DNA from 3 places in the Streptomyces sp. NPDC048361 genome. Region 1 is predicted to be linked to each of the others. Evidence: riboswitches for the same ligand, from Rfam matches in the RefSeq annotation. Region 1 holds a riboswitch; each other region holds the start of a gene.

Region 1 (7,670 bases):
AGGGCTACGCGAACGTACAGAACTGGATCGACACCAGCTTGGCCAGCCTCAAGACCACCTCGGCCAAGGCCCTCGCCGAGGCAGCCCTGAGCATGCCCTCCCTGGAGTGGCAGCAGACCTATCTGCCCCGCTGAATGATGGGACTGCCGACAGGTGAACCCGCTGGTCAGTGGGCCCTCTTGCGTGAGCGATGCGTGAGCGGACGCGCCAGCACGGGGCACCCTAGTACGGACTGATGAAGGGATCACCTCTCGCTGACCAGGCAAAACAGGACGACGGGGGAGTGGTCAAGGCCGCCCAGCACGATCTTGCCGGGACTTTTAATCCGTTGGTTGTCGGTTCGAGTCCGACATGGCCTACCGGTCGGAGAGGTAGCGATACCTGTCTGACCAGCGGGTTCTTCGGCCCGATCGGATACGTCCGGTCGGGCCGGATTCGTTGTGACCGCTCTGCGGCCCACGTGAGTGCGCGAAGAGTGCGCGAGACGCTGGCGCGCGGTCCGCACCGAGGGCGACTCCGGCGCTCTGGAAGTCCGTGCTCACACGGGCGAACATGCCTGCGCCCAGCGCTAGTTGGAGAACCAGAATGCGGGAACGAAATCGCCGCGTCTGCTGATTGCAACAGATTGCGAGTCAGCGGCTGGGCATGTTGGTTGCCAGCAATCGGGCATGACGAAACGCCCCCTGCCGGCCAGTGCCCCCACGCCGAGCAGCCCCCGGCGTGCGGCTGGCGACGGCCCTCCGCTCGCCGCCGTGCTCCGTCCTGTCCCGGCCTCCCGGGTACATGGTTCGGAGCACCCCTCCCGATGGCGTAGAGTTGTGTTTACCGACGCGGGGTGGAGCAGCTCGGTAGCTCGCTGGGCTCATAACCCAGAGGTCGCAGGTTCAAATCCTGTCCCCGCTACTGAACGAAGAGGCCCGGCACTTGTTTCAAGTGCCGGGCCTCTTCGCGTACCCGGATCCCCTCCCTGCCCCTGTCCCCGTCGGCAGCGCCAGCGCCATCGCCATCGGCATCGTCATCGACGGTTGACCTTGACGTAACGTCAAGATCTAGCGTGGTCGCTGTGAACGGCAAGGAATGGTCGATCCAGGAGATCGCCAAGAAGGCCGGGACGACGAGTCGCACCCTGCGCCACTACGGGGAGCTCGGCCTGCTCGTCCCCAGCCGGATCGGAAGCAACGGCTACCGCTACTACGACCAGGACGCCCTCGTCCGGCTCCAGCGCGTCCTGCTCCTTCGGGAGCTGGGGCTCTCGCTGCCCGTGATCGCCGAGGTCCTGGAGGGCGAACGCGATCCCGCCGCCGCGCTGCGGACCCATCTGCGCCTGCTCGAACAGGAGCGGGAGCGCATCGCGCGCCAGATCGCCTCCGTACGGACCACCTTGCACAAGACCGAGGAGGGAGCGGAGCTCATGGCAGAGGAAGTCTTCGACGGGTTCGACCACACGCGGTACGAGGAGGAGGTGAGCCGGCGCTGGGGGAGGGCCGCGTACGAGAAGGGCGACCGCTGGTGGCGCTCGCTCACCGACGAGCAGAAGCAGGGGTTCCGGCGGGAGCACGACGACATCGCCCGTGACTGGGGGCGGGCCCGCGCGGACGGGGTGGCCGTCGACGCAGACATGGCCCAGGACATCGCCCGGCGCCATGTCGCCTGGCTGTCCACCACGACGACCGTCGGCAGGTCGTACGTGACCGGGCTCGGACGGATGTACGTCGACGACCCCCGCTTCGCCGCCACCTACGACGAGCACGGCGAGGGCACGGCGGTCTTCGTGCGGGACGCCCTGGCGGTGTACGCGGAACGCCATCTCACGGACGAGCCGGCCACCGGGGGAGCGTGCGCGGAGTAGTCTCGCGTGCGCGATGAGTGAGTACGCGGGTGCGGGTGCGGGTGCGGATGCGGATGCGGGTGGAGATGCGGATGCGGGTCGGCGGCGGGCACCACGGCGGAGGACGTTGGCCGTGCTGCTCGCGCTCGCCCTGTGCGGGCTCCTCCGGAGCGGCTGCCAGGTACAGCCGGCCGGGCTCGTCCCCGCATCCGTACCGCTGCCCGCCAAGGCGGCGGTCGTGCGGCCCTCGGCGGCCCCCGCGGGCTGCCGGCTCAACCGCGGCGGCTGGGCGGAGCTGCCCTGCGTCCCGGACCAGGACGCCCACCACCGCCACACCAGGGGAAGCTGCGCCCGGGGCCGCCCGGGGCCCCATCGGTGCCGTCTGCGCTGAGCGTGCAAGCGGTTTCTGCACTCCGATGGGCGCGTCCGAGTCGCCGTCGGGCCCGGCAGGGGCGAGGCTGGACTGGTGCGGCAGCAGCGAGCGGAAGGCGAAGGGCGCCTGGTACGGGTGCTACCCGTGGTCCTGGTCGTCGTCGGCTTCGTCTTCGACGCCTCCACGCCGCCCGAGCTGACCGCCGCCGCGCTGTTCGCGGGCGCGCCGGTGGCCGCCGCCCCGTTCTACTCCGAGCGCGGCACTGCCGCCGTCGGCCTCGGCTCGGTGGCCGCCATCGTGGCGCTCTGGTTCATACACGACCTGCCCAACCTCGGTGAAGGCGCCAGCGAACTGTTCACCGTGCTCACGGTGAGCGCGCTCGCGCTCGTCATCAACCGCATCCTGCGCCGCAGCGGCGAACGGCTCGCCTCCGCACGCGTCATCGCCGAGACCGCGCAGCGGGCCGTGCTGCCCGCGCCCGCCGGCCGGATCGGCGGGCTGCACGTCGCCGCGCGGTACGAGGCCGCACAGGCGGACGCGTTCATCGGCGGGGACCTCTTCGCCGTGCAGGACACCCCCTACGGGGTCCGGCTCATTGTGGGTGACGTCCGGGGTAAGGGGCTCCAGGCAGTGGAGGCGGTGGCCGTGGTGATCGGCGCGTTCCGCGAGGCCGCCGAGCAGGAGTCCTCTCTGGAGGCGGTGACCCAGCGCCTGGAGCGGGCACTGGCCCGCGAGGGAACCCGACGCGACCGGCTCGACGCGGTCGAGGGGTTCACCACGGCACTGCTCGCCGAGATCCCGCGCGGCGACGGCACCGTACGCCTGGTGAACCGGGGCCACCCCGAGCCGTTCCTGCTCCACCGGGACGGGTCCTTGGACGTGCTCGTGCCGAGCGAGCCCGCGCTGCCGCTCGGCATGGCCGACCTCGGGGTGTGGCCGGACCGGTCGGACGTACGCCCCTTCCCGCCCGGCTCCACGCTGCTGCTCTACACGGACGGGCTCTCCGAGGCGCGCGACGGGACGGGCACCTTCTACCAACCCGCCACCCGGCTGCGCGGCGCGATCTTCCCGGGCCCGGACGAGGTCCTGGACGCGCTCGTCGACGACGTACGCCGCTATACGGGTGGCGGCACGAGCGACGACATGGCGTTGCTGGCGGTGGCCCGCCCGGCCGAGGGCCAGCCCGACCGGCGCCGTACGGTCAAGATCGTCAAGTGAGGGCACAGGGCAGCGCGTGGGGTTCGGTCGCCACGGTGGGTGCGCAGGGGGCCTTCACGGTGGGTGCCCGAAAGGTCTCGCTCCGCATAACAATTGACGCACCGTCAGGATCTTGATGTTTAAGCGGGTGTGACGCAGGAAACCGTGAGGGGTCGTCAAGTCGCCCGGTTTGCCCCGACAATCGCCGCTAAGTCCAAGCCAGGGCCGTTAACGATCAGTGGGAACGGCTTGGAATCCATACCCGCTGTCTATTAACGTTCGATAACGCAGCGCGGCCGTACCAGCCGTCGCAAAGGCGGCACCGTGCGCATGCGCCGAATCCCGAAAGGGAACCGGGGAACCACAAACTTGGGGTGAATCGGACGTCCGTCATGGGCGCTCGTAGGAGACCTTCCTGCTCCGAACCCGGCAGCTAACCCGGTAGGCGAGAAGGAAGGAAAGGAGCGCCCCTCGTGGCGTCCAACGACCCTGCCCTCGACACCCCCCTCCCCCTCCCCTCCCTGTACGGGGAAGCCCCCGGCGAGAACGAGAGCTGGGAGGAGTGGGACCCGACCGAGGAGTCCGTACGCTCGGTCCGCGGCCGGCACAGAGTCGCCAAGCAGCGCGGCGGACTGGCCCGCAGCTCGACCGTCCTGGGCGTCGGCGTGATCGCGGCGGTCGGCGCGGGGGGCATGGCCACGGCACAGAGCAAGCCTCCGGTCTCGATATCCCTGCCCGACTCCCTCACGGACCACCTGCCCGACCTCGGCTCGCTGCCGGGCGTGGGCGCGCTGGTCGGCCACGACGGCGCCTCGCACGACGGTCACGAGGGTCACACCGGTACGGAGGCGGAGTCCGGCGGGTCGGCAGGGGAGTACGGGGAGACAGGGGAGTCCGGCGGGTCGGCCGCGGACCGGGCCGACCGGAAGATCGCCGCGTCGCCGCTGACCATGGCCGGGCTCTCCACCTCCGAGGCCGAAGCCGGCGCCACCGATGCGGGCGAGGCGCTGCGCGCCCGCATCCTCCAGCAGGCCGAGCAGCAGAAGGCTGGGGCTCTCGCCGAGGCGAAGGCGGTCGCGCAGAAGGCCGCGGCCGAGAAGGCGGCCGCCGAGGCCAAGGCCGCACAGGGCGCGGCGGAGGCGAAGGCCGCCGCCGAGAAGAAGGCGGCGGACGAGGCCGCGGCGAAGAAGGCGGAGCAGGAGCGGCTGGCCAAGCTGGCCGCGGCGTACTCCCTGCCGGTCGGGTCGTACACGCTCACCTCCACGTTCGGTGAGGCCGGCTCGATGTGGTCGTCGGGCCACCACACCGGCCTCGACTTCGCGGCCCCGACGGGTACGCCGCTCAAGGCCATCCATTCCGCGACGGTCAAGTCGGCGGGGTGGGCGGGGGCGTACGGGTACCGGACGGTGCTGGTGCTGGATGACGGCAGTGAACTCTGGTACTGCCACCAGTCGTCGCTCGCGGTGAGCGTGGGGCAGAAGGTGTCGACGGGGGACGTCATCGGGCGGGTCGGGGCGACCGGGAACGTGACGGGCCCGCACCTCCACCTGGAGGTCCACACCCCGTCCGGCACGGGCATCGACCCCATGACGTGGCTCCAGTCGAAGGGGCTCCATCCCTGAGGTTCCCCCGGGCCCGTGGCGGGGTTGCCCTTGGCAGGGTGGCCGGCGGAGGCATCTTCAGCCGGTCCGGCGTTCGAGGACGGGCGGAATAGGCCTGCATGGACGGGGGTTGAGGTCGCCATGACCTCTCTTCGCGCGCTCGGCGGCTCGGACCTCTCCGTCTTCCCCCTCGCCCTCGGCGGCAACGTCTTCGGCTGGACCGCCGACCAGGACCAGTCGTTCGCCGTCCTCGACGCCTATACCGCCGGCGGGGGCAACTTCGTGGACACCGCCGACGCCTACTCGAAGTGGGCCCCCGGAAACTCCGGCGGTGAGTCCGAGGCGATCATCGGCGCGTGGCTGGGCGCCCGGGGCAACCGGGCCGACATGGTCATCGCCACCAAGGTCGGCGCGCACCCCCGGTACGAGGGGCTCGCCGCGACGACGATCAAGGCCGCCGCCGAGGAGTCGCTGCGCCGCCTCGGCACCGACTACATCGACCTGTACTACACCCACTTCGACGACACCTCCGTTCCCGTCGAGGAGATCGTCACCGCCCTCGACCAGCTGGTGAAGGACGGCAAGGTCCGGGCGATCGCCGCCTCCAACATCTCCCCGGAACGGCTCCAGGAGTCCCTGGACTTCTCCGACCGCGAAGGCCTCGCCAAGTACGTGGCGCTCCAGCCGCACTACAACCTCGTCTCCCGCTCCACCTACGAGGGCACGCTCCAGGACACCGCCTCACGCGCGGGCCTCGCCGCAGTCCCCTACTACGCGCTCGCCTCCGGCTTCCTCACCGGCAAGTACCGCCCGGGCCAGAGCGTGGACAGTGCGCGGGCCGCGGGCGCGGGCAAGCACCTGGAGAGCGAGCGGGGCCGCAAGGTGCTGGCAGCGCTCGACCGCATCGCCCAGGAGCGCGACGCCGAGATCGCCACCGTCGCGCTGGCGTGGCTGGCCGCCCGGCCCACCGTCGCCGCGCCCATCGCCTCCGCCCGCACCGTGGAGCAGCTGCCGGCGCTGCTCGCCGTCGCCGACCTGGAGCTGACGGACGAGCAGATCTCCGAGCTGACGGCCGCCTCAGCGTAGGTAGGGATGGGGCGCCCCGTACGGCGCCGGGCCTGGCTGTCCGTGCGAGGAGTGCTGCGGCTGCGGGGCGTACCGCGGGTGCGGGGCGTACGGCGCGTACTGGTTGTACTGCGCGTGCTGGGTGTAGGGGTGCGGGGGGCCCGGCTGCGGGGGCATCCAGATGCGGCCGGTCGCTCCCGCCGCGTACAGCAGCGCCGGGCCTGCGACCGGCTTGCGCTCCCACAGATGGTGGAGGAGCTCCTGCTCGCGGGCGGCGAAATCGGGCCCGGGACCGGTGGCGCCCGGACTGCGGTAGGCCCGGTGGCGCAGAAACGCGAGCGTGGTCGCGAACGCCTCGTACTCGGCGACCGCGCGCGCCGCGGCCTTCCCGCCGAAGCGATGGTGCGCGAAGTCGCGTGCTGTCGCGCGGGCCCGCATCGAGGACAACGCGAGCGGTTCGGCGGGCCCGAGCCAGCCGGCCGCCGCGTACGCGGGCAGCTCGGCCGCGACCGTACGCAACTCGCGCTGCCGGCTCCACACCGCGAGCCACGTGAGCAGCCCGAACACCGGGACCATGACCGCCCCGTACACGAGGTAGAAGCCGTACGTCCCGAACAGCGTCGAGCTGTTCCACAGGGCGTGCATGCCCATCGCGAGCACCAGGCCGAGCAGCGGGAACGCGACGCGGCGCAGCCGCCGGCCGGGCGGTGAGAGCGCGGCGAAGCCGAAGCCGATGCCGGACAGCACCGTGAACAGCGGGTGCGCGAACGGCGACATGACGACCCGTACGAAGAACGTCGCGGCCGTCGTCGAGGTGAGGCCCGCGCTGTGGCTGGCCTGGTCCTCGCCGAACGCATTGCCCAGGTACAGGATGTTCTCGGTGAAGGCGAAGCCGGTCGCGGTGAAGCCGGCGAAGACCACACCGTCGACGACGCCGTGGAAGTCGCGTCTCCGGAAGCAGAAGAGCAGCAGGACGGCCGCCGCCTTCGCGCTCTCCTCGACGATCGGCGCTATGACGCTCGCACCCAGGTGGTCGGCCGAGGACGGGTCGGCGGTGGCCGTGGCTATCCAGCGCGTCGCGAACGAGTTGGCGATGATCGCCACCAGGGCGGCTGCGCAGGCGCCCCACGCCAGGGCGAAGAACAGGTTGCGCCAGGGGCCCGGGTCGACCCGGTCGAGCCAGCGGAACGCGGCGCCGAGCAGCGGCACCGGGAGCACCGCGAGCCCGAGCCCGACCAGGAACCCCTCCGTGCCCGTCTGTTCCCGTACGAGCGCGAAGATGACCAGGCCGCACAGGGCGAGCAGGGTGATCAGGGCGCCGGCGCGGACGGCCTTGGAACGCCAGAAGTCGCGGCGCGGCCGGTAGCGCCACTTCGCCCGGTCCGGCGGGACCGCGTCGAAACGGGGCTCGTCCGCGCACGCCGGGACCGGCCGGGCCGGGACGGCCTGACCGGGCTGCGGGGGCGCCTGCCCGGGGTGCGGGCGGTGCGGAAGCGACTCGAAGGACACGAGACGACCCTAACGAGGGTCACTGACGATGCGCGACGGCGCCCGCACTACGCGCTGTGTGCGCCGGTGACGGCAGGGCCGGTTCAGGTTCGGGTTG
Region 2 (7,670 bases), on a different contig from region 1:
GGCGGCCAGGGTGGTGCCGCGGGGGTCGGGGTCCGGCCCGAGCAGGCGCTCGATCAGCGCGGCGGCCCCGGTCTCGTCGATGTCGTCGTACTCCCCCACCTTGCCGGGGTCGGCCGCCGCGCGCCGCCACTCGGCGTAGCGCACGGCTTCGGCGAGGGCCCGTACGGCTCGCTCGGCGGCGGGGTAGGCGGGGATTGGCTGCGCCGCGGCGGGGGTGGCCGGGGCGCGCGCCGGGCCGCTTTCCGACTGACTGCCGGTGGGGGTGCCGGGCCGTGCTGTAGCGGGGCTCGGCGAGGTCGCGTATGCCGTGGGCTGGGGGGACGGTTCGATCGGGCCGGCGGGGCGGGGGGCCGTGCGGGTGGCCGCCGACAGGGCCTCCGCGAGGCCGCCGATCTCCACGTGGACCACCGCGACCGGCTTCGCCGGAGCCGTGGCGGCGGCCTCGCGCAGGGCGTCGGCCAGGACCCGGCCGTCGCCGGACTCCAGCGCTCCGCTCTCGCCGACCCAGGGAATGGCGGTCACCACGACCGCGTCGCACCTGTTGTCGGCCAGCGCGGCAGCCAGCGCCGTGCGGAAGTCGGCCGGGGTCGCCGCCGTCGTCAGGTCGAGCGGCCTGCGTGGACGCAACCCCTCGGTCAGACAGGCGTCGTACGTCAGGAGGCCGAGCGATTCGGAGTTGCCGAGGATCGCCACGCGCGGCCCGGCCGGCAGCGGCTGGCTCGCGAGGAGCAGGCCGGCGTCGACGAGTTCGGTGACCGTGCCCACCAGGATGACGCCGGCCTGACGCAGCAGCGCCGAGACCGTGGCGTCCGGCACCCGGGTCACCGGCACCGCGTGGCCCGGCGGGGTGGTGCCGCTGTGCCGGGCGCCCTTGACCACCACGACGGGCTTGGCCGCGGCCGTACGGCGGGCGAGACGGGTGAACTTGCGCGGATTGCCGATGGATTCGAGGTAGAGCAGCACGACATCGGTGTCGGGGTCCTCGTACCAGTACTGGAGGAAGTCATTGCCCGAGACGTCGGCCCGGTTGCCCGACGAGATGAACGTGGACAGGCCCGCACCACGCCGGTAGAGCCCGGACAGGAGGGCGATGCCGATCGCGCCGGACTGGGTGAACAGGCCGATGCGGCCGGCGGGCGGCGCCTCCGGGGCGAGCGAGGCGTTCAGGCGGACGCCGGCCGCGGTGTTGATGATCCCGAACGCGTTGGGGCCGATCAGACGCATCCCGTACGAACGGGCCTGGCGCACCAGGGCGCGCTGGCGCTCCCTGCCCCGCGGGCCGCTCTCCGCGTAGTCGGCCGACAGGACCACCAGGCCCTGGACGCCGTGTTCGCCGCAGTCGGCGACGGCCTGCGGCACCCGCTCGGCGGGCACCGCGATGATCGCGAGGTCGACCGGTTCGCCGATCGCGCCGACGGAGGGGACGGCGGGGACACCGTCGAGTTCGCGCTGCTCCGCGGTGAGCGCGTGGTTCACGGCGTGGACGCGGCCCGTGAAGCCCGCGTCCAGGAGGTTGCGCAGCACCGCGCGGCCGACACCGCCGGGGGCGCGGCCGGCGCCGATGACCGCGACCGAGCCGGGCGCGAGCAGCCGCTGCACGGAGCGCGCCTCGGCGCGGTGCTCACGGGCGCGCTGCACGGCGAGCGACTCGGCGGTGGGTTCCAGATCGAGGGTGAGATGGACCGAGCCGTCCTCGAAGGAGCGCTTCTGCTGGTAGCCGGCGTCCGTGAACACCTTGATCATCTTGCTGTTGGCGGGCAGCACCTCGGCCGCGAACCGCCGGATGCCGCGCTCGCGGGCGACGGCCGCGATGTGTTCGAGCAGGGTGGAGGCGACGCCCCGGCCCTGATGAGCGTCCTGGACGAGGAAGGCGACCTCGGCCTCGTCGGCGGGTGCGGAGGCCGGCCGGCCCTGGGCGTTGATCCGGTCGTAGCGGACGGTCGCGATGAACTCGCCGCCGACGGTCGCCGCCAGCCCGACCCGGTCGACGTAGTCGTGATGGGTGAAGCGGTGGACGTCCTTGGCGGACAGGCGCGGGTAGGGCGCGAAGAAGCGGTAGTACTTCGACTCGTCCGAGACCAGCTCGTAGAAGGAGACGAGCCGGTCGGCGTCCTCGGCGTTGATGGGCCTGATGCGCGCGGTGCCGCCGTCGCGGAGCACCACGTCGGCCTCCCAGTGGGCGGGGTACGCGGGGTCGGACGCCGTCGTCATACGGAAAGCGTACGGGTCGCGGGGCCGTACGGGGCGGGGGAAAGTGGCAAGGGCCGATCGGCGGCACACCCGGGCCTAAGGTCGGTAGGAGCACCGCACACCCCATGAGAGACTGGTCTAGACAACCGTCAGAGATTTCGAAGGGCAACACCATGGCTGAGCGCCGCGTCAACGTCGGCTGGGCCGAGGGCCTGCACGCCCGCCCCGCGTCCATCTTCGTCCGTGCCGCCACGGCCGCCGGAGTCCCCATGACGATCTCCAAGGCCGACGGCAACCCGGTCAACGCCGCGTCCATGCTCGCGGTGCTCGGCCTGGGTGCGCAGGGCGGCGAGGAGATCGTGCTGGCCTCCGACGCCGAGGGCGCGGACGCCGCGCTCGACCGTCTGGCCAAGCTGGTCGCGGAGGGTCTCGAGGAGCTCCCCGAGACCGTCTGACCCGGTCGACGTCACACCGGAGGACCGCGGGACCCGGATGCGGGCCCGGCGGTCCTTTTGTCTGTCCGCGGGTCCCCCCGCACGCTCCGGTCCCGGCAGCCGCACCTGCGTCGCCCCTGCCTGCGCGGCACCCCCGTTACGCGCGCGCACCCGCCGTGTTGACGGCGCGTTGCGGGGTGCTCACCGCATCGGGGCTGCGCAGCCGATGGGCCGGAAAGGTGCGCTCGGCGTGCTGGGCGGTGAGTGCGCGGGCGCGTTGGGCGTCGCCGCGTGCCACCGCGTCGGTGATCGCGCCGAGTTCGGCCCAGGCCTCGGCCGGGCGCTCCGGCGGGTCGGTCACGTACATCCAGTCCACCTTGTGCCGCACCTGTGTGAGCAGCGCGATCAGGCCGGGGCTCGCGGAGGCCTGGGCCAGCGTCTCGTGGAACCAGCCCCACAGTGAGCGCGCGTCCTCGCCCCGGCTGCGCCCTGCCCGTTCCTGACCCAGCCTCACCAGGCCGCGCAGTACCCGGAGATGGGCCTCTTCGTGCCGTTGGGCGGCGCGGGCCGCGGCCAACGGCTCCAGGAGCAGGCGCAGTTCGAGGAGGTCGGCGGCCTCCTGGTCGCCGAGTTCGGCGACACAGGCGCCGACGTGCCGGCGGGTGGTGACGAACCCCTCGGACTCCAGGGTGCGCAGCGCCTCGCGGACCGGGACGCGGGAGACCCCGTAACGGCGCGCGAGGGCCTCCTCGGCGAGCCGGGCGCCGGGCGCGAAGACACCCGAGACGATGTCACCGCGCAGAGCCGTGACGATGGAACGCGCCGGAACCCGCACGCCGGACCTCCTCTGGGATCGTCGCCGAAAGCGGCTGGGCAGCGCCTCGTCGGCGGCCGTCCGGGGACTGTAGGGCAGGCCTGTTACGTCCGGGTGACGGGCGGCGCGCGGGAACGCCTTTCGGCCAACGGGCCGGCGGGCCAACGGCGAAGACCCCCGGCGCGGAGCCAGGGGTCTTCGGTGTGCGCGGGGGTCGGCGGGACGCCTCAGACGGTCACGCCGTGCGAGCGCAGATAGGCGACCGGGTCGATGTCCGAGCCGTACTCCGGGCCGGTGCGGGCCTCGAAGTGCAGGTGCGGGCCCGTGGTGTTGCCGGTGTTGCCCGAGAGGGCGATCTGGGTGCCCGGCTCCACGGACTGACCGACGGAGACCTGGATGACCGAGAGGTGGCCGTACTGCGTGTACGTGCCGTCGTGCATCTTGATCACGATGTTGTTGCCGTACGCGCCGCCCGGGCCGGCCTCGACGACGGTGCCCATGCCCACCGCGTGCACCGGGGTGCCGATGCCCGCGTGGAAGTCGATACCGGTGTGGCTGCCGGAGGACCACAGCGATCCGCCGGTCTTGTAGCCCGTGGACACATAGCTGTTGGCTATGGGGGCGACGAAGGTGTTGAGCCGCTTGCGCTCCGCCTCGCGCGCCGCGCGCTCCTTGGCCTCGCGTGCCTCCTGGGCGCGCTGCTCGGCCTTGCGCTTGGCCTCCGCCTCGGCCTCCGCCTTCGCCTTGGCCTTCGCGGCGGCCTGCTTCTGCGCGTCGGCCTGGGCGTCCAGCTGGTCGGCGAGGGTGTCGCCGATGACGATGGCCTGAGTCAGGCCGGTGTCGGTGGTGGTGCTCGGGGCGGCGACGGCCGGGGAGGCGAGGGTGCCTACGACTCCGGCGGTGGCGAGGGTGGCGATGCCCGCGATGTTCGCGCTGCGGCGCGTCATCCGGCTGGGCGCGCGGTGTTTCCCGGTGGCACGGGTGAACGCCATGGAGTGGCGGTGTCCTTTCCTTCCATCTCGCCTACCGGGTTAGCTGACGGGTTCGGAGCAGGAAGGTCTCCTACGGGCTCCTCCGCGGGCGGAGGCGTCCGATTCACCCCAGGGACTGAGTGGGTCCCCGGCTCCCCAGGCTCGCGCCATACGGGGACTCGGCGATCACTGTCCGGTGCCGCGGCTGCGACGGGTGGTGACGGACAGCGCGGTTGACGCTAGACGGCTGATCTTTCAATCACCAAACAGACACAGGTTTTTGTTGCGCACGCCACACGCCAGACAGGCAACCTCTGCAATAAACCGGACATATGGGGAGACCCCGGGGGCGCAGCCGCCACCGGGGTCCCGTATGCCCCGGGGGTCCGGGGCCCAAAGACGTGTCAATCAGCCTGTGACGACGCTCACTTCACCGATGCCGAGCGCCCGCACGGGCTCCTCGATCTGGGCCGCGTCGCCCACGAGGACCGTGACGAGCCGGTCGGCGGGGAAGGCGTTGACGACGGCCGCCGTCGCCTCCACGGTGCCGGTCTCGGCGAGCTGTGCGTACAACTGCGCCTGGTAGTCGTCCGGCAGGAACTGCTCGACCTGGTCGGCGAGGGTCGCGGCGACCGCGGCCGCCGTCTCGTACTTGAGGGGCGCGACCCCCACCAGGTTCTGTACGGCGCTCTCGCGCTCGGCGTCCGTCAGACCCTCGGCGGCGAGCTTGCGCAGCACCTTCCACAGGTCGTCGAGGGCGGGCCCGGTGTTGGGGGTGTCGACCGAGCCGCTGATGGCGAGCATCGCGGCGCCGCCGTCCGGCCCCGAGCGCAGCACCTGGCCGAAGGAGCGCACGCCGTAGGTGTAGCCCTTCTCCTCGCGCAGGACGCGGTCCAGGCGCGAGGTGAGGGTGCCGCCCAGGCAGTACGTGCCGAGCACCTGGGCCGCCCACACGCGGTCGTGGCGGTCGGCGCCGATACGGCCGATGAGCAGCTGGGTCTGGACGGCGCCGGGGCGGTCCACGATGACGACCCGGCCGGTGTCGTCGGCGGTGATCGGCGGGACGGGACGGGCCTTCGCGGTGGTGCCGGTCCAGGCGCCCAGGGTGTCCGCGAGGATCGCGTCGAGGTCGGTGCCCGACAGGTCGCCGACGATGACGGCGACGGCCGTCGCGGGCCGCACGTACGCCTCGTAGAAGGCGCGCACCGCGGCCGCGTCGATCGCCGCGACGGTCTCTTCGGTGCCCTGGCGGGGGCGGGACATCCGCGCGGTGGCCGGGAACAGCTCCTTGGAGAGCTGCTTGGCGGCGCGCCGGGCCGGATTGGCCTGCTCGTGCGGGATCTCGTCGAGCCGGTTGGCCACGAGGCGCTCGATCTCGGACTCGGCGAACGCGGGGGCCCGCAGCGCCTCGGCGAGCAGCGAGAGCGCCTTGGGCAGCCGCGAGACCGGCACTTCGAGGGAGACCCGGACGCCGGGGTGGTCGGCGTGCGCGTCGAGGGTGGCCCCGCACCGCTCAAGCTCCGCGGCGAACTCCTCGGCCGAGTGCTTGTCGGTGCCCTCGGTCAGGGCGCGCGCCATGATCGTGGCAACGCCGTCGAGGCCCTCGGGCTCGGCGTCGAGCGGCGCCGCGAGGAAGATCTCGACGGCGACGACCTGCTGGCCGGGGCGGTCGCAGCGCAGCACCGTCAGGCCGTTGTCGAGCGTGCCGCGCTCGGGCGCCGGGAAGGCCCACGGCTTGGCGGAGCCCGCGGTGGGCTGCGGGTGGAACTCCATGGTCACGACAGCGTCCGTCACTGGCCCGCCTCTTCCTCTTCGTTGCCTGCCTCGGGTGCCGCGGTGGGCTCGTACACCAGGACCGCCCGGTTGTCGGGGCGCAGCGTCGCGGCGGCGATCGCCTTGACCTCGTCCGCGGTGATCTCCAGGACGCGGTCGACGGCGGTCAGGGCGAGCTGCGGGTCGCCGAACAGGACGGCGTAGCGGCACAGTTCGTCGGCGCGGCCGGCGACGGTGCCGAGCCGGTCGAGCCATTCGCGCTCCAACTGGGCCTGCGCGCGCTCCATCTCCTCGTCGGTCGGGCCCTCGGCGGCGAACCGCGCGAGCTCCTCGTCGACGGCGGCCTCGATGTCGGGGACCTCGACGCCGGCGGAGGTCTTGACGTCGAGCCAGCCGAGCGAGGGGGCGCCGGCGAGCCGCAGCAGGCCGAAGCCGGCGGCGACCGCGGTGCGGTCACGGCGGACCAGACGGTTGTGGAGGCGGGAGGACTCGCCGCCGCCGAGGACGGTCAGCGCCAGGTCCGCGGCGTCGGCCTCGCGGGTGCCGTCGTGGGGCAGCCGGTAGGCGGCCATCAGGGCGCGCGCCGGCACGTCCTCCTCGACGACCTCGCGCAGCTGACCGCCGATGGTGCCGGGCAGGGCGCCGTCGCGGGGCGGCTGCTTGCCGTCGTGCGAGGGGATGGAGCCGAAGTACTTCTCCACCCAGGCCAGCGTCTGCTCGGGGTCGATGTCGCCGACCACCGACAGCACCGCGTTGTTGGGCGCGTAGTACGTGCGGAAGAACTGCCGCGCGTCGTCGAGGGTCGCCGCGTCCAGGTCGGCCATCGAGCCGATCGGGGTGTGGTGGTAGGGGTGGCCCTCCGGGTAGGCGAGGGCGGTGAGCTTCTCGAAGGCGGTGCCGTAGGGCACGTTGTCGTAGCGCTGGCGGCGCTCGTTCTTGACGACGTCGCGCTGGTTGTCCATCGACTCCTCGTCGAGGGCGGCCAGCAGCGAGCCCATGCGGTCGGCCTCCAGCCAGAGCGCGAGCTCCACCTGGTGGGCGGGCATGGTCTCGAAGTAGTTGGTGCGCTCGAAGCTGGTGGTGCCGTTCAGCGAGCCGCCGGCCCCCTGCACCAGCTCGAAGTGGCCGTTGCCGTGCACCTGCCGGGAGCCCTGGAACATGAGGTGCTCGAAGAGGTGGGCGAGACCGGTGCGGCCCTTGACCTCGTGGCGCGAGCCCACGTCGTACCAGAGGCACACCGCGGCGACCGGGGTCAGGTGGTCCTCGGAGAGCACCACGCGCAGGCCGTTGGCCAGTCGGTGCTCCGTCGCTGTCAGGCCGCCGGAGCCGGCCTGCGCTGTGGCCGTGTGACCCATGGGCATGTACGTCCCTTCGTTCGCGATGTGCAGTACCGCAGTGTGGAGTACTGGCGGAGGAAGTCCTACCTGGGTGAAGAAGTCCTGGGTGAAGAAGTCCTGGATGAAGAAGTCCTGCCACTGTATGCAAGCG
Region 3 (7,670 bases), on a different contig from region 1:
AGCTGGTCCGCGAGGTGGGGACGGTCTGATCCCGAGGGGCCGGCAGCGCGGGCCGTCTCCTCAACGGGCTGTGTGGACCGTTCCGTGAAGCGGCCTGGCGGGCCTGGCGGGCCGTCCCCTCAAGTGACCCCGCGGACAAGGCAGTCGGTGATCGCACCTCACCCGTCGAAGCCGCCTTCGCTCAAGATCTTGTCGATGCGGCGGGATGGGGATGACGCCCCGGGCGAAGACGGACAAGCCCAACGCGCGTACCTCGGCGAGGTCGCGTATGACCCCGACCCCGTCCGCCATGAACGCCGCGATGCCCCGGCGTTGAGCGACAGCACACACGTTTCCGCCGGCCGGTGCGTGGTCCAGATCGCCCGACTCGACGACGACCGAATCCGGCGCGGCACGGTAAATGGCGGCGTGCAGCGTGAGGTTGTCGCCGGGGGGACACCGAACGGTGAATGCGGGACCTGCGACGCGCGGAATAGGCGACTACAAAGGGGGAATTCACATATCCATGACCTGCTCGCGTCCCAGAAGATGGGCGAGGATCGTCGGCGGAATGTTCTTGAATTCATTGATGTCGTACATGTTCTTCCTTGGGCAGGGCGCGAGTTGTCGGGGCCGGATGTCGTCCGCGGTCCTGGGGCGGCGAAGTCCCCCACGGTCTCAAGCGATCTGATCCGTCGCCAGAAGCCTTTCCAGCGTGAGCGGATCCGTGGCCGCCGGCGCCGTGCAGGCGTGCGCACCCGCGATCGCGCCGATACGTGCGCAGTGTTGCGGGGCGAGGCCGGAGAGCCTTCCGTACAGGAATCCGCTCACGTACGCGTCACCCGCGCCGTTGGTGTCCACGACGGGGGAGTGGGGCGGGAGCGCCGGGATGTGGCGCGGCGCGGCCTCTCCGCGCACCAGAAGATGGGAGCCGTCCGCTCCGGCCGTGGCCACCACGGTGTCCGCCCGGCCCTCGCGCAGAATCTCCCGCATGAGCGCCGTGGTGTCGGCGCCCGCGCCCGCGGCGCTGAGGAACACCAGATCGGAGCGGAGGGCGAACTCCCGGTGGTGCTCGGCGAGTCCGTCCCAGTCGTGCAGATCGGTGGAGACGGGGATGCCGAGGTCCTCGATGTCGTCGTAGAGGAAGCGTGCGAAGTTCATGATTGAGACGTGGGCGTGCCGGGTCCGGCGCAGTCGCGGCAGGTAGAAGTCGCGCGGCATCCGCAGGTCGGCGGGATCGCGGGCGTCGTAGAAGGACATTCTTCGGCCGTCCGCGGCCACCAGGTTCACCGCGCGGCGGGTGCCCGAGGGGGAGATGAGCGGGGCGAAGTCCACACCGCTCTCGGTCAGCCGTGTGCGTATTTGGGCGCCGGTCCAGTCGTCGCCGACACAGTCGATCAGCCCGACCTCCAGCCCGAGCGCCCGGGCCCCGATGGCCACATTCGCCCCGGTGTGACCCGGCCACTCCTCGATCGGGCCGACCTGGACCGAGTCGGCGAGCGGCACCGGCAGTGAGTCCACCCGGACGACGGTGTCCACTCCCGTCCCGCCGACCACCAGGACGTCGTACTCCGCGCTCTCTCGCGTCACCGCTCCACCTCTCCGTTGCCCCGCCGCCGGGAGGGCGGGCCGAGGCCATGATCGCGAAGGGGAGGTGTGGCGCGCGTCGCATTTCCCGGTTCGGGGCCGAACCCTATGCCGAGCGTAAAAGTCCCTAGTGTCCGAAATGGAATGCTATGGGTTTGGCGGCCACGTGCCGGAGAATGTCCCAATTAGGGCTAATGGGTTAGCCTCGCCGCTTTTGCCGCCGGGTCGTTCGGTTCCGGGATGGCCGAGTGAATTGGGTCACGCACCCAACGGGCTGTCAGAAAAATGCCCGAGCCCATTTGCCTTCATCGCAAAGCGAGTTGAGGACTTCGGCGGTGGCCTCCGGCGGCCACGGATTTCAGTGGATCAATATCCCGATCTTCCTCAATTAATTCTGGCCTTGTTTCCACTCGGTCCATTCGTTTACGTTCACCGTCAATCCGGATGGAACGCCGAATCCTGCCGCCGTCCGGAACCTCCCACACACGTATGGCAGGAGCGGGGGACCCAGGTAAGCCGCCGATCCGGATTCCGGAACGGCTGGGGTGAAGTCGCGTACACCGCGGCCGGACATCTCTGGTCCGAACCCGACAGCTCACCTCGCAGGCGACGGAGAGGACAACACCATGCCTGCAAAGGGCAAGCACCGCCGCCCCAAGTCCAGCTCGCTCAGCCGGGGGCTCGCCGCCGCCGGAACCGGCGGTGCCGTACTCGCCATGCCGGTGATCGGCGCGACCACCGCCTCCGCCGCCCCCGCGTCGGCCCACACCGCCACGGTGGCGAGTGTCGCCGCGGCAGCCAAGCCGGCCACGGCCGTGAAGGCGTCCCCCACGAGCTACGCCGTCGTCGCGGGAGACTCGCTCTCCAAGATCGCCGACGCCCTCGACGTGACCGGTGGCTGGAAGCAGCTCTACCAGGACAACCAGAGCGTCATCGGCAGCAACCCCGCCATCATCCACCCCGGCATTCGGCTCACCCTCAGTGGCCAGGACAAGGCGGCCGAGACCGCGCGTGACGCCTCGGCCGGCCGGGCCGACCGCTCCGCACGCCCGGCCACCCTGACCACCGCGAGCACGGCCTCGTACGCCAACAACCTCGACGGCTGGATCAAGCAGTCGCTGGACATCATGGGCCGGCAGGGCATCCCGGGCACCTACGACGGGATCTACCGCAACATCATGCGTGAGTCCTCGGGCAACCCGATGGCGATCAACAACTGGGACTCCAACGCGGTCGCCGGAACCCCCTCCAAGGGGCTCCTCCAGGTGATCCAGCCCACCTTCACCGCCTTCCACGTGCCGGGCACCTCCACGGACCTCTACGACCCGATCGCCAACATCACCGCGGCGTGCAACTACGCCGCCAAGACGTACGGCTCGATCGACAACGTCTTCGGCGCCTACTGAGACGACCGAGCGAACACCCAAGAAGGCCGGGCGCCCTCCACGGCGGAGGGGGTCCGGCCGGACTGTTGGTCGTCCGGACTTGGTCATCCGGACTGTTGATCACGGTGGCCCGGCCCGTGGCCGAGGTCCGCAGGTGCGGTGGCCACGCGGTGCCCACGCGGTGCGGTGCAACTTTCGTTCACCCGGCGGGGTGAACAATTTGAAGGCTGCACGTTTCTGCATACGCGTCTGTTCCTAGGGTGGTAGTGCGTCACCCCGGACCACGGTGACTGTCCGACTACCGTGCCCCCCGCACCCCGGGGGCCTTTGCTGGACCGGGAGTTGCCCATGGGAACCACCGCTCGGCCGTCCGTCTCGGCTCCTGTACCCCTTCCGCCGGGGCTGTTGCCTGAGCGGTGCCGTCATGCCCGTACACATCTGGTGCACGGGGTCACCGTCGTCGAGGTCCACGGCTGCGTCGACCTGGCCAGCGCCCCCGACGTACGGATGCACCTCGACGCGGCCACACAACCGCCCGGCGCCCGCGTGGTGGTGGACCTGCGGTCCGTGGAGTTCTTCGACTGTGCCGTCCTCGCCCTGCTCTGCCGGGCGCACCGCAGGATCCGGGAGCGCGGTGGCCGGCTGGGCCTGGTTTGCGTACGGCCGTGGCATCTGCGTGTCCTCGCTGCGGGCGGGATCTACGCGCTGATCCGGCCGGCCGCCACCGTCGAGGATGCGGCGCTCGCCTCACCGATCGGCCCGCGGGTGTAGTCCAACACCCTCTGAAAGAAACCCTGTTGGCGCATATGGCGATGCGTCACCGTGCGCTGTCGCGACGCATGTGACGGTACGTCGTTGCGCGCCCTTGCGATTCGGCGGCTGTCTCGAGGGTGCACCTTCCGCTGCCCTTCCGTACCTTCACTGGCGTTCCCCGCGGTGATAAGCACGTACAGCCGGACTTCGCGTCCCACCACCAAAGGGGTTCACGTGCACGCCCACGACAGCCAGCAGGGCCGATCCGTCTCGCCCGGCGGGCCCGTGCCGCGGGCCGCCGAACGGGGCGAGGCGCCAACGGTCGGCCAGGGCCTGGCGGGTGGCGGGTTCTCCCCGGAGCAGGTGCGCGCCCTTCAGCGGTCCGCCGGGAACGCCGCGGTGGCCGGACTCGTCGCCCAGCGGGCCGCCGCGGTGCAGCGCTCCGCCGTCCACGACGTACTGCGTGGATCCGGCCGGCCGCTGGACTCGGAGGTGCGTGCCGACATGGAGAGCAGGCTCGGCGCCGACTTCGGTGACGTCCGGGTGCACAACGACGTCGCGGCGCAGCGCTCCGCCGCCGAGATAGGCGCCCGCGCCTACACCTCCGGAAGCCATGTCGTGGTGGGCCGGGGCGGCGCCGACCGCCATACCCTCGCGCATGAACTCACCCATGTCATCCAGCAGCGCCAAGGACCCGTAGCCGGCACCGACACCGGCGGGGGCTTGAGCATGTCGGACCCTTCGGACGCCTTCGAGCGGGCGGCCGAGGCGAATGCCACCCGGGCGCTCTCCCAGCCCGTGGCCGACCAGCCCGTGGCCGACGCCGAGTCGTCCGCCGAACCCGTACAGCGAGTATGTGACGGGCCATCGCATGCACATTCCTCTGCCACCGCTCCCGCCGCCGTACAGCGGGCCGTTGGGTTCGAGTTCGAGGCGCAGTGGAACGTCCGGCGGGTCGCCGATCCCGTGGCCGACACCGCGATCCATGAGCAACGGATTTCGCAGAGAGACCGGTTGCTCAACGCCAAGCTCATGGAGCTGGTGATCAAACCCCAGGCGAAGCAGCTGACCGAGGAGGAGAAGGCCGAGTCCCCCGAGGCGCTCCGGGCTCGCTGGTTCGACGGGGAGTTCCTCAACGCGGTGGGCGAAAGGCGGCTCGAAGCAACGGAGTTCAAGCGGGGCAGTGCACAACGGGCCGCGACCGAGATGAGCCTGATGATCTCCAGTCAGATTCCCGAGGCGCCCCTGATGGGTGAGAACCTCGGCAAGGGGCGAGGGCCCGATGGCGTGGTGGTGCGGGGCACCAAGTACGACCTGACCGCGGACGCCAGCCCCTCGGGCGGCTCCAACCTGGAGTGGGTCACCGACCCGTTGGACACCGTGGCCGAGGTCGGCACCGTACTCGACGGCATCACCCGCATGGCCCGCTACCTCAACGGGCGCCAGAAGGACGCCTCCATCCCCTCCGAGGACGTTACCGCCGGAGGCGGCACGCCCGAGCCCCACCTGCGCATCTACCCCTTCAGTGGGGCGCTCTCGTTCTCCCCGCAGACCACCGCCGGGATGCGCCTGGACCGGCTGCCGGACCTCATTGGCTATCTGGCCGACAAGGACGAGAAGCCCAGGCCGAAGACCCTGGGCGGCATGCTGAACACCATGCACGGGAAGATCACGCATGCCGGTGAGCGGCGCGCGCGGGCACGCCGCGACCTCTTCGCCGGCGGGTTCGGTACGTTGCCCGCGGCCAAGGCGGGCGCGGAGCGGGCGGTGGGGGAGCTCAGCGCGACCCCTCCCGAAGGGCTCACCCTGTCCAAGGGCGACATCGGCAGCCTGACGGGTCTCGTCATGCATCTGGGCGCCTATGTGCTGGAGGGCGAGGAACTGCCGGCGGGCGCCAACGCCAAGTCGATCGCGGGCGGTCTCATGGCCCGCACCGATTTCGCCCACAACTTCGGTCTGCTGCCGCGCCCCGTGCAGGAGTACTTCCGCGAGCACCCGGACCAGTTCGCCACCCTGGTTCTGAGGGCCGTCGACCGCGAGGGGAACATGCCATTGTTCGGCGCGTCGGTGGAGCGCGGTCTGGCGAACGACCGCACCCAGACCACGATCACGCTGACCCGTGCGAAGTGGCTCCGAACGGTGGCCCTCGGACACGACCTGCTGAAGAACACCGAGCACCTGACGCCCGAGCAGCGGGACATGGTCGACGACGAGCCCGGGGCGCAGGCCGTCCACAAGTCGCTCGGCGCGCTGGGCGACCAGGACAACAGCGTCACCGTGAAGAAGCAGGAGATCCAGCTGATGGTGGCCGAGCTGCGCCGCATGGAGGACCGGGTGCCTGCGGAGAAGCTGAAGCCTCTGGCCGTGGCCGCCTTCAAGCTGATCGAACAGCTCAACAACGGAAAGGACCTCAAGTACGCCAAGCGGGACTAGCCTTGAGGCAAGGCCGGCACCGGGCGGCGTATCGTTTCGCGGGTGACAGCGAAGCGAAAGATCATCCTTTCCATGTCGGTCTCGCTCGACGGCTATTTCGAGGGGACCGAACGGCAGATCGACTGGCACAAGGTCGACGACGAACTGCACCGGCATTTCAACGACGAACTCCGCACCATGGGCGCCTTTCTGGAAGGCCGGGTCACACACGAGCTCATGGCGGGATTCTGGCCCACGGCCGACGCCGATCCCGATGCGCCCGCGCCGGTGGCCGAATTCGCCCGGATCTGGCGGGAGATGCCGAAAGTCGTGTTCTCCCGGACTGTCCAGGAAGCCGAATGGAACGCCGTTGTCAAACACGAGGTCGTGGTGGAGGAGATCGAGGCGCTCAAAGCCGGGTCGGACGGAGACCTGGCGCTGGGCGGGGCGGACCTGGCGGCGTCCTTCCGGCGCCACGATCTCATCGATGAGTACCGCCTCTACGTCCACCCGGTCGTGCTCGGCAGGGGCCGGCCCCTGTTCATCCCCGACGACCCGGCCTCGGCACAGGCCGACGGATTCCGCGAGCTGCGCCTCGTCGAGACCCGTACCTTCGGGAACGGCGTCGTCCTCCTTCGCCACCAACGGGTCAGGGCATCGGCGTGACCGGAACTCACCCCGACCAGCCGCCACGACAGGGGAGCAGCACATGGAGTCCGTTTCACCGATGACGGCAGAGCAGTGGCTGGTGACGGCCGTCGAGGAGGCCCGGGCGGGTCTCGCGGAGGGTGGCATCCCGATCGGTGCGGCGCTCTACGGCGCGGACGGGACGCTCCTGGGGCGCGGACACAATCTGCGGGTGCAGGAGAACGACCCTTCTCTGCACGCCGAAACCACCGCCTTCCGCAATGCGGGACGCTTGCGTTCCTATCGGGGTACGACCATGGTGACGACGTTGTCTCCGTGCTGGTATTGCAGCGGCCTGGTGCGGCAGTTCGGTATCGCGCGCGTCATTGTGGGTGAGGACCGGACCTTCCGGGGCGGCCGGGAATGGCTGGCCGAGCACGGGGTCGAGATCGTGGTGCTCGACGATCAGGAATGCGTGGCCATGATGACCGAATTCATCGCGGAGCACCGGGCGTTGTGGAATGAGGACATTGGAGAATGACGCGGATGGGGTCCGGGTGTCCGGGGCAGGCGCAAGGCTCAAGGGCTTACGGTACAAGGCGCCGGACCCCGGGCCCGGGACGCCGGAATGAGCGGCCCCCCTCCCCCTCGGGTGCCCTCAACTCACCTGTCCTCGCACCAAATTGATTCGATGCGTCAGCTCGTCGAAGTGGCGGATCGTGGCAATAGCGGCGGGCAGCGTCGCCGGGCGTGGAGCCGAGGTGATGAGGACGGCCGACATGCCGAAGGCGTGCGGAGCGGTGGCGTCGTTCTCCGGGTTGTCTCCGACGAACAGGATGTCCTCGGGCGGGCACCCCGCCGCTTGCGTCACCGTGGCGTAGAAGCGCGGATCCGGTTTGCGCAGGCCCAGCGCGCTGGAGAGCACCA

The links. A riboswitch is a leader RNA that binds a small molecule or an ion and turns the genes downstream of it on or off. The one in region 1 is predicted to bind cyclic di-AMP.
Positions count from the first base shown of each region.
Region 2: another riboswitch for cyclic di-AMP. It lies ahead of AB0D31_RS26020 (M23 family metallopeptidase); the one in region 1 lies ahead of AB0D31_RS30050 (M23 family metallopeptidase).
Region 3: another riboswitch for cyclic di-AMP. It lies ahead of AB0D31_RS25770 (LysM peptidoglycan-binding domain-containing protein); the one in region 1 lies ahead of AB0D31_RS30050 (M23 family metallopeptidase).

Region 1 is NZ_JBEZKW010000073.1:16,501-24,170, forward strand. Features, by position in the region: gene AB0D31_RS30025 (HD domain-containing protein) at 1-134, shown strand, start outside; tRNA gene AB0D31_RS30030 (tRNA-Met) at 830-903, shown strand; gene AB0D31_RS30035 (MerR family transcriptional regulator) at 1,064-1,849, shown strand; gene AB0D31_RS30040 (hypothetical protein) at 1,962-2,219, shown strand; gene AB0D31_RS30045 (PP2C family protein-serine/threonine phosphatase) at 2,295-3,419, shown strand; cyclic di-AMP (ydaO/yuaA leader) riboswitch at 3,722-3,861, shown strand; gene AB0D31_RS30050 (M23 family metallopeptidase) at 3,920-5,020, shown strand; gene AB0D31_RS30055 (aldo/keto reductase) at 5,141-6,085, shown strand; gene AB0D31_RS30060 (PrsW family intramembrane metalloprotease) at 6,077-7,573, opposite strand.
Region 2 is NZ_JBEZKW010000052.1:5,353-13,022, forward strand. Features, by position in the region: gene AB0D31_RS26005 (GNAT family N-acetyltransferase) at 1-2,211, opposite strand, end outside; gene AB0D31_RS26010 (HPr family phosphocarrier protein) at 2,364-2,645, shown strand; gene AB0D31_RS26015 (GntR family transcriptional regulator) at 2,782-3,459, opposite strand; gene AB0D31_RS26020 (M23 family metallopeptidase) at 3,666-4,430, opposite strand; cyclic di-AMP (ydaO/yuaA leader) riboswitch at 4,444-4,604, opposite strand; gene AB0D31_RS26025 (pitrilysin family protein) at 4,818-6,182, opposite strand; gene AB0D31_RS26030 (pitrilysin family protein) at 6,200-7,537, opposite strand.
Region 3 is NZ_JBEZKW010000051.1:8,875-16,544, reverse strand. Features, by position in the region: gene AB0D31_RS25785 (hypothetical protein) at 1-29, shown strand, start outside; partial or broken gene AB0D31_RS25780 (RraA family protein) at 190-579, opposite strand; gene AB0D31_RS25775 (PfkB family carbohydrate kinase) at 658-1,569, opposite strand; cyclic di-AMP (ydaO/yuaA leader) riboswitch at 2,007-2,190, shown strand; gene AB0D31_RS25770 (LysM peptidoglycan-binding domain-containing protein) at 2,193-2,972, shown strand; gene AB0D31_RS25765 (STAS domain-containing protein) at 3,357-3,722, shown strand; gene AB0D31_RS25760 (DUF4157 domain-containing protein) at 3,939-6,137, shown strand; gene AB0D31_RS25755 (dihydrofolate reductase family protein) at 6,210-6,782, shown strand; gene AB0D31_RS25750 (nucleoside deaminase) at 6,844-7,284, shown strand; gene AB0D31_RS25745 (HAD family hydrolase) at 7,402-7,670, opposite strand, start outside.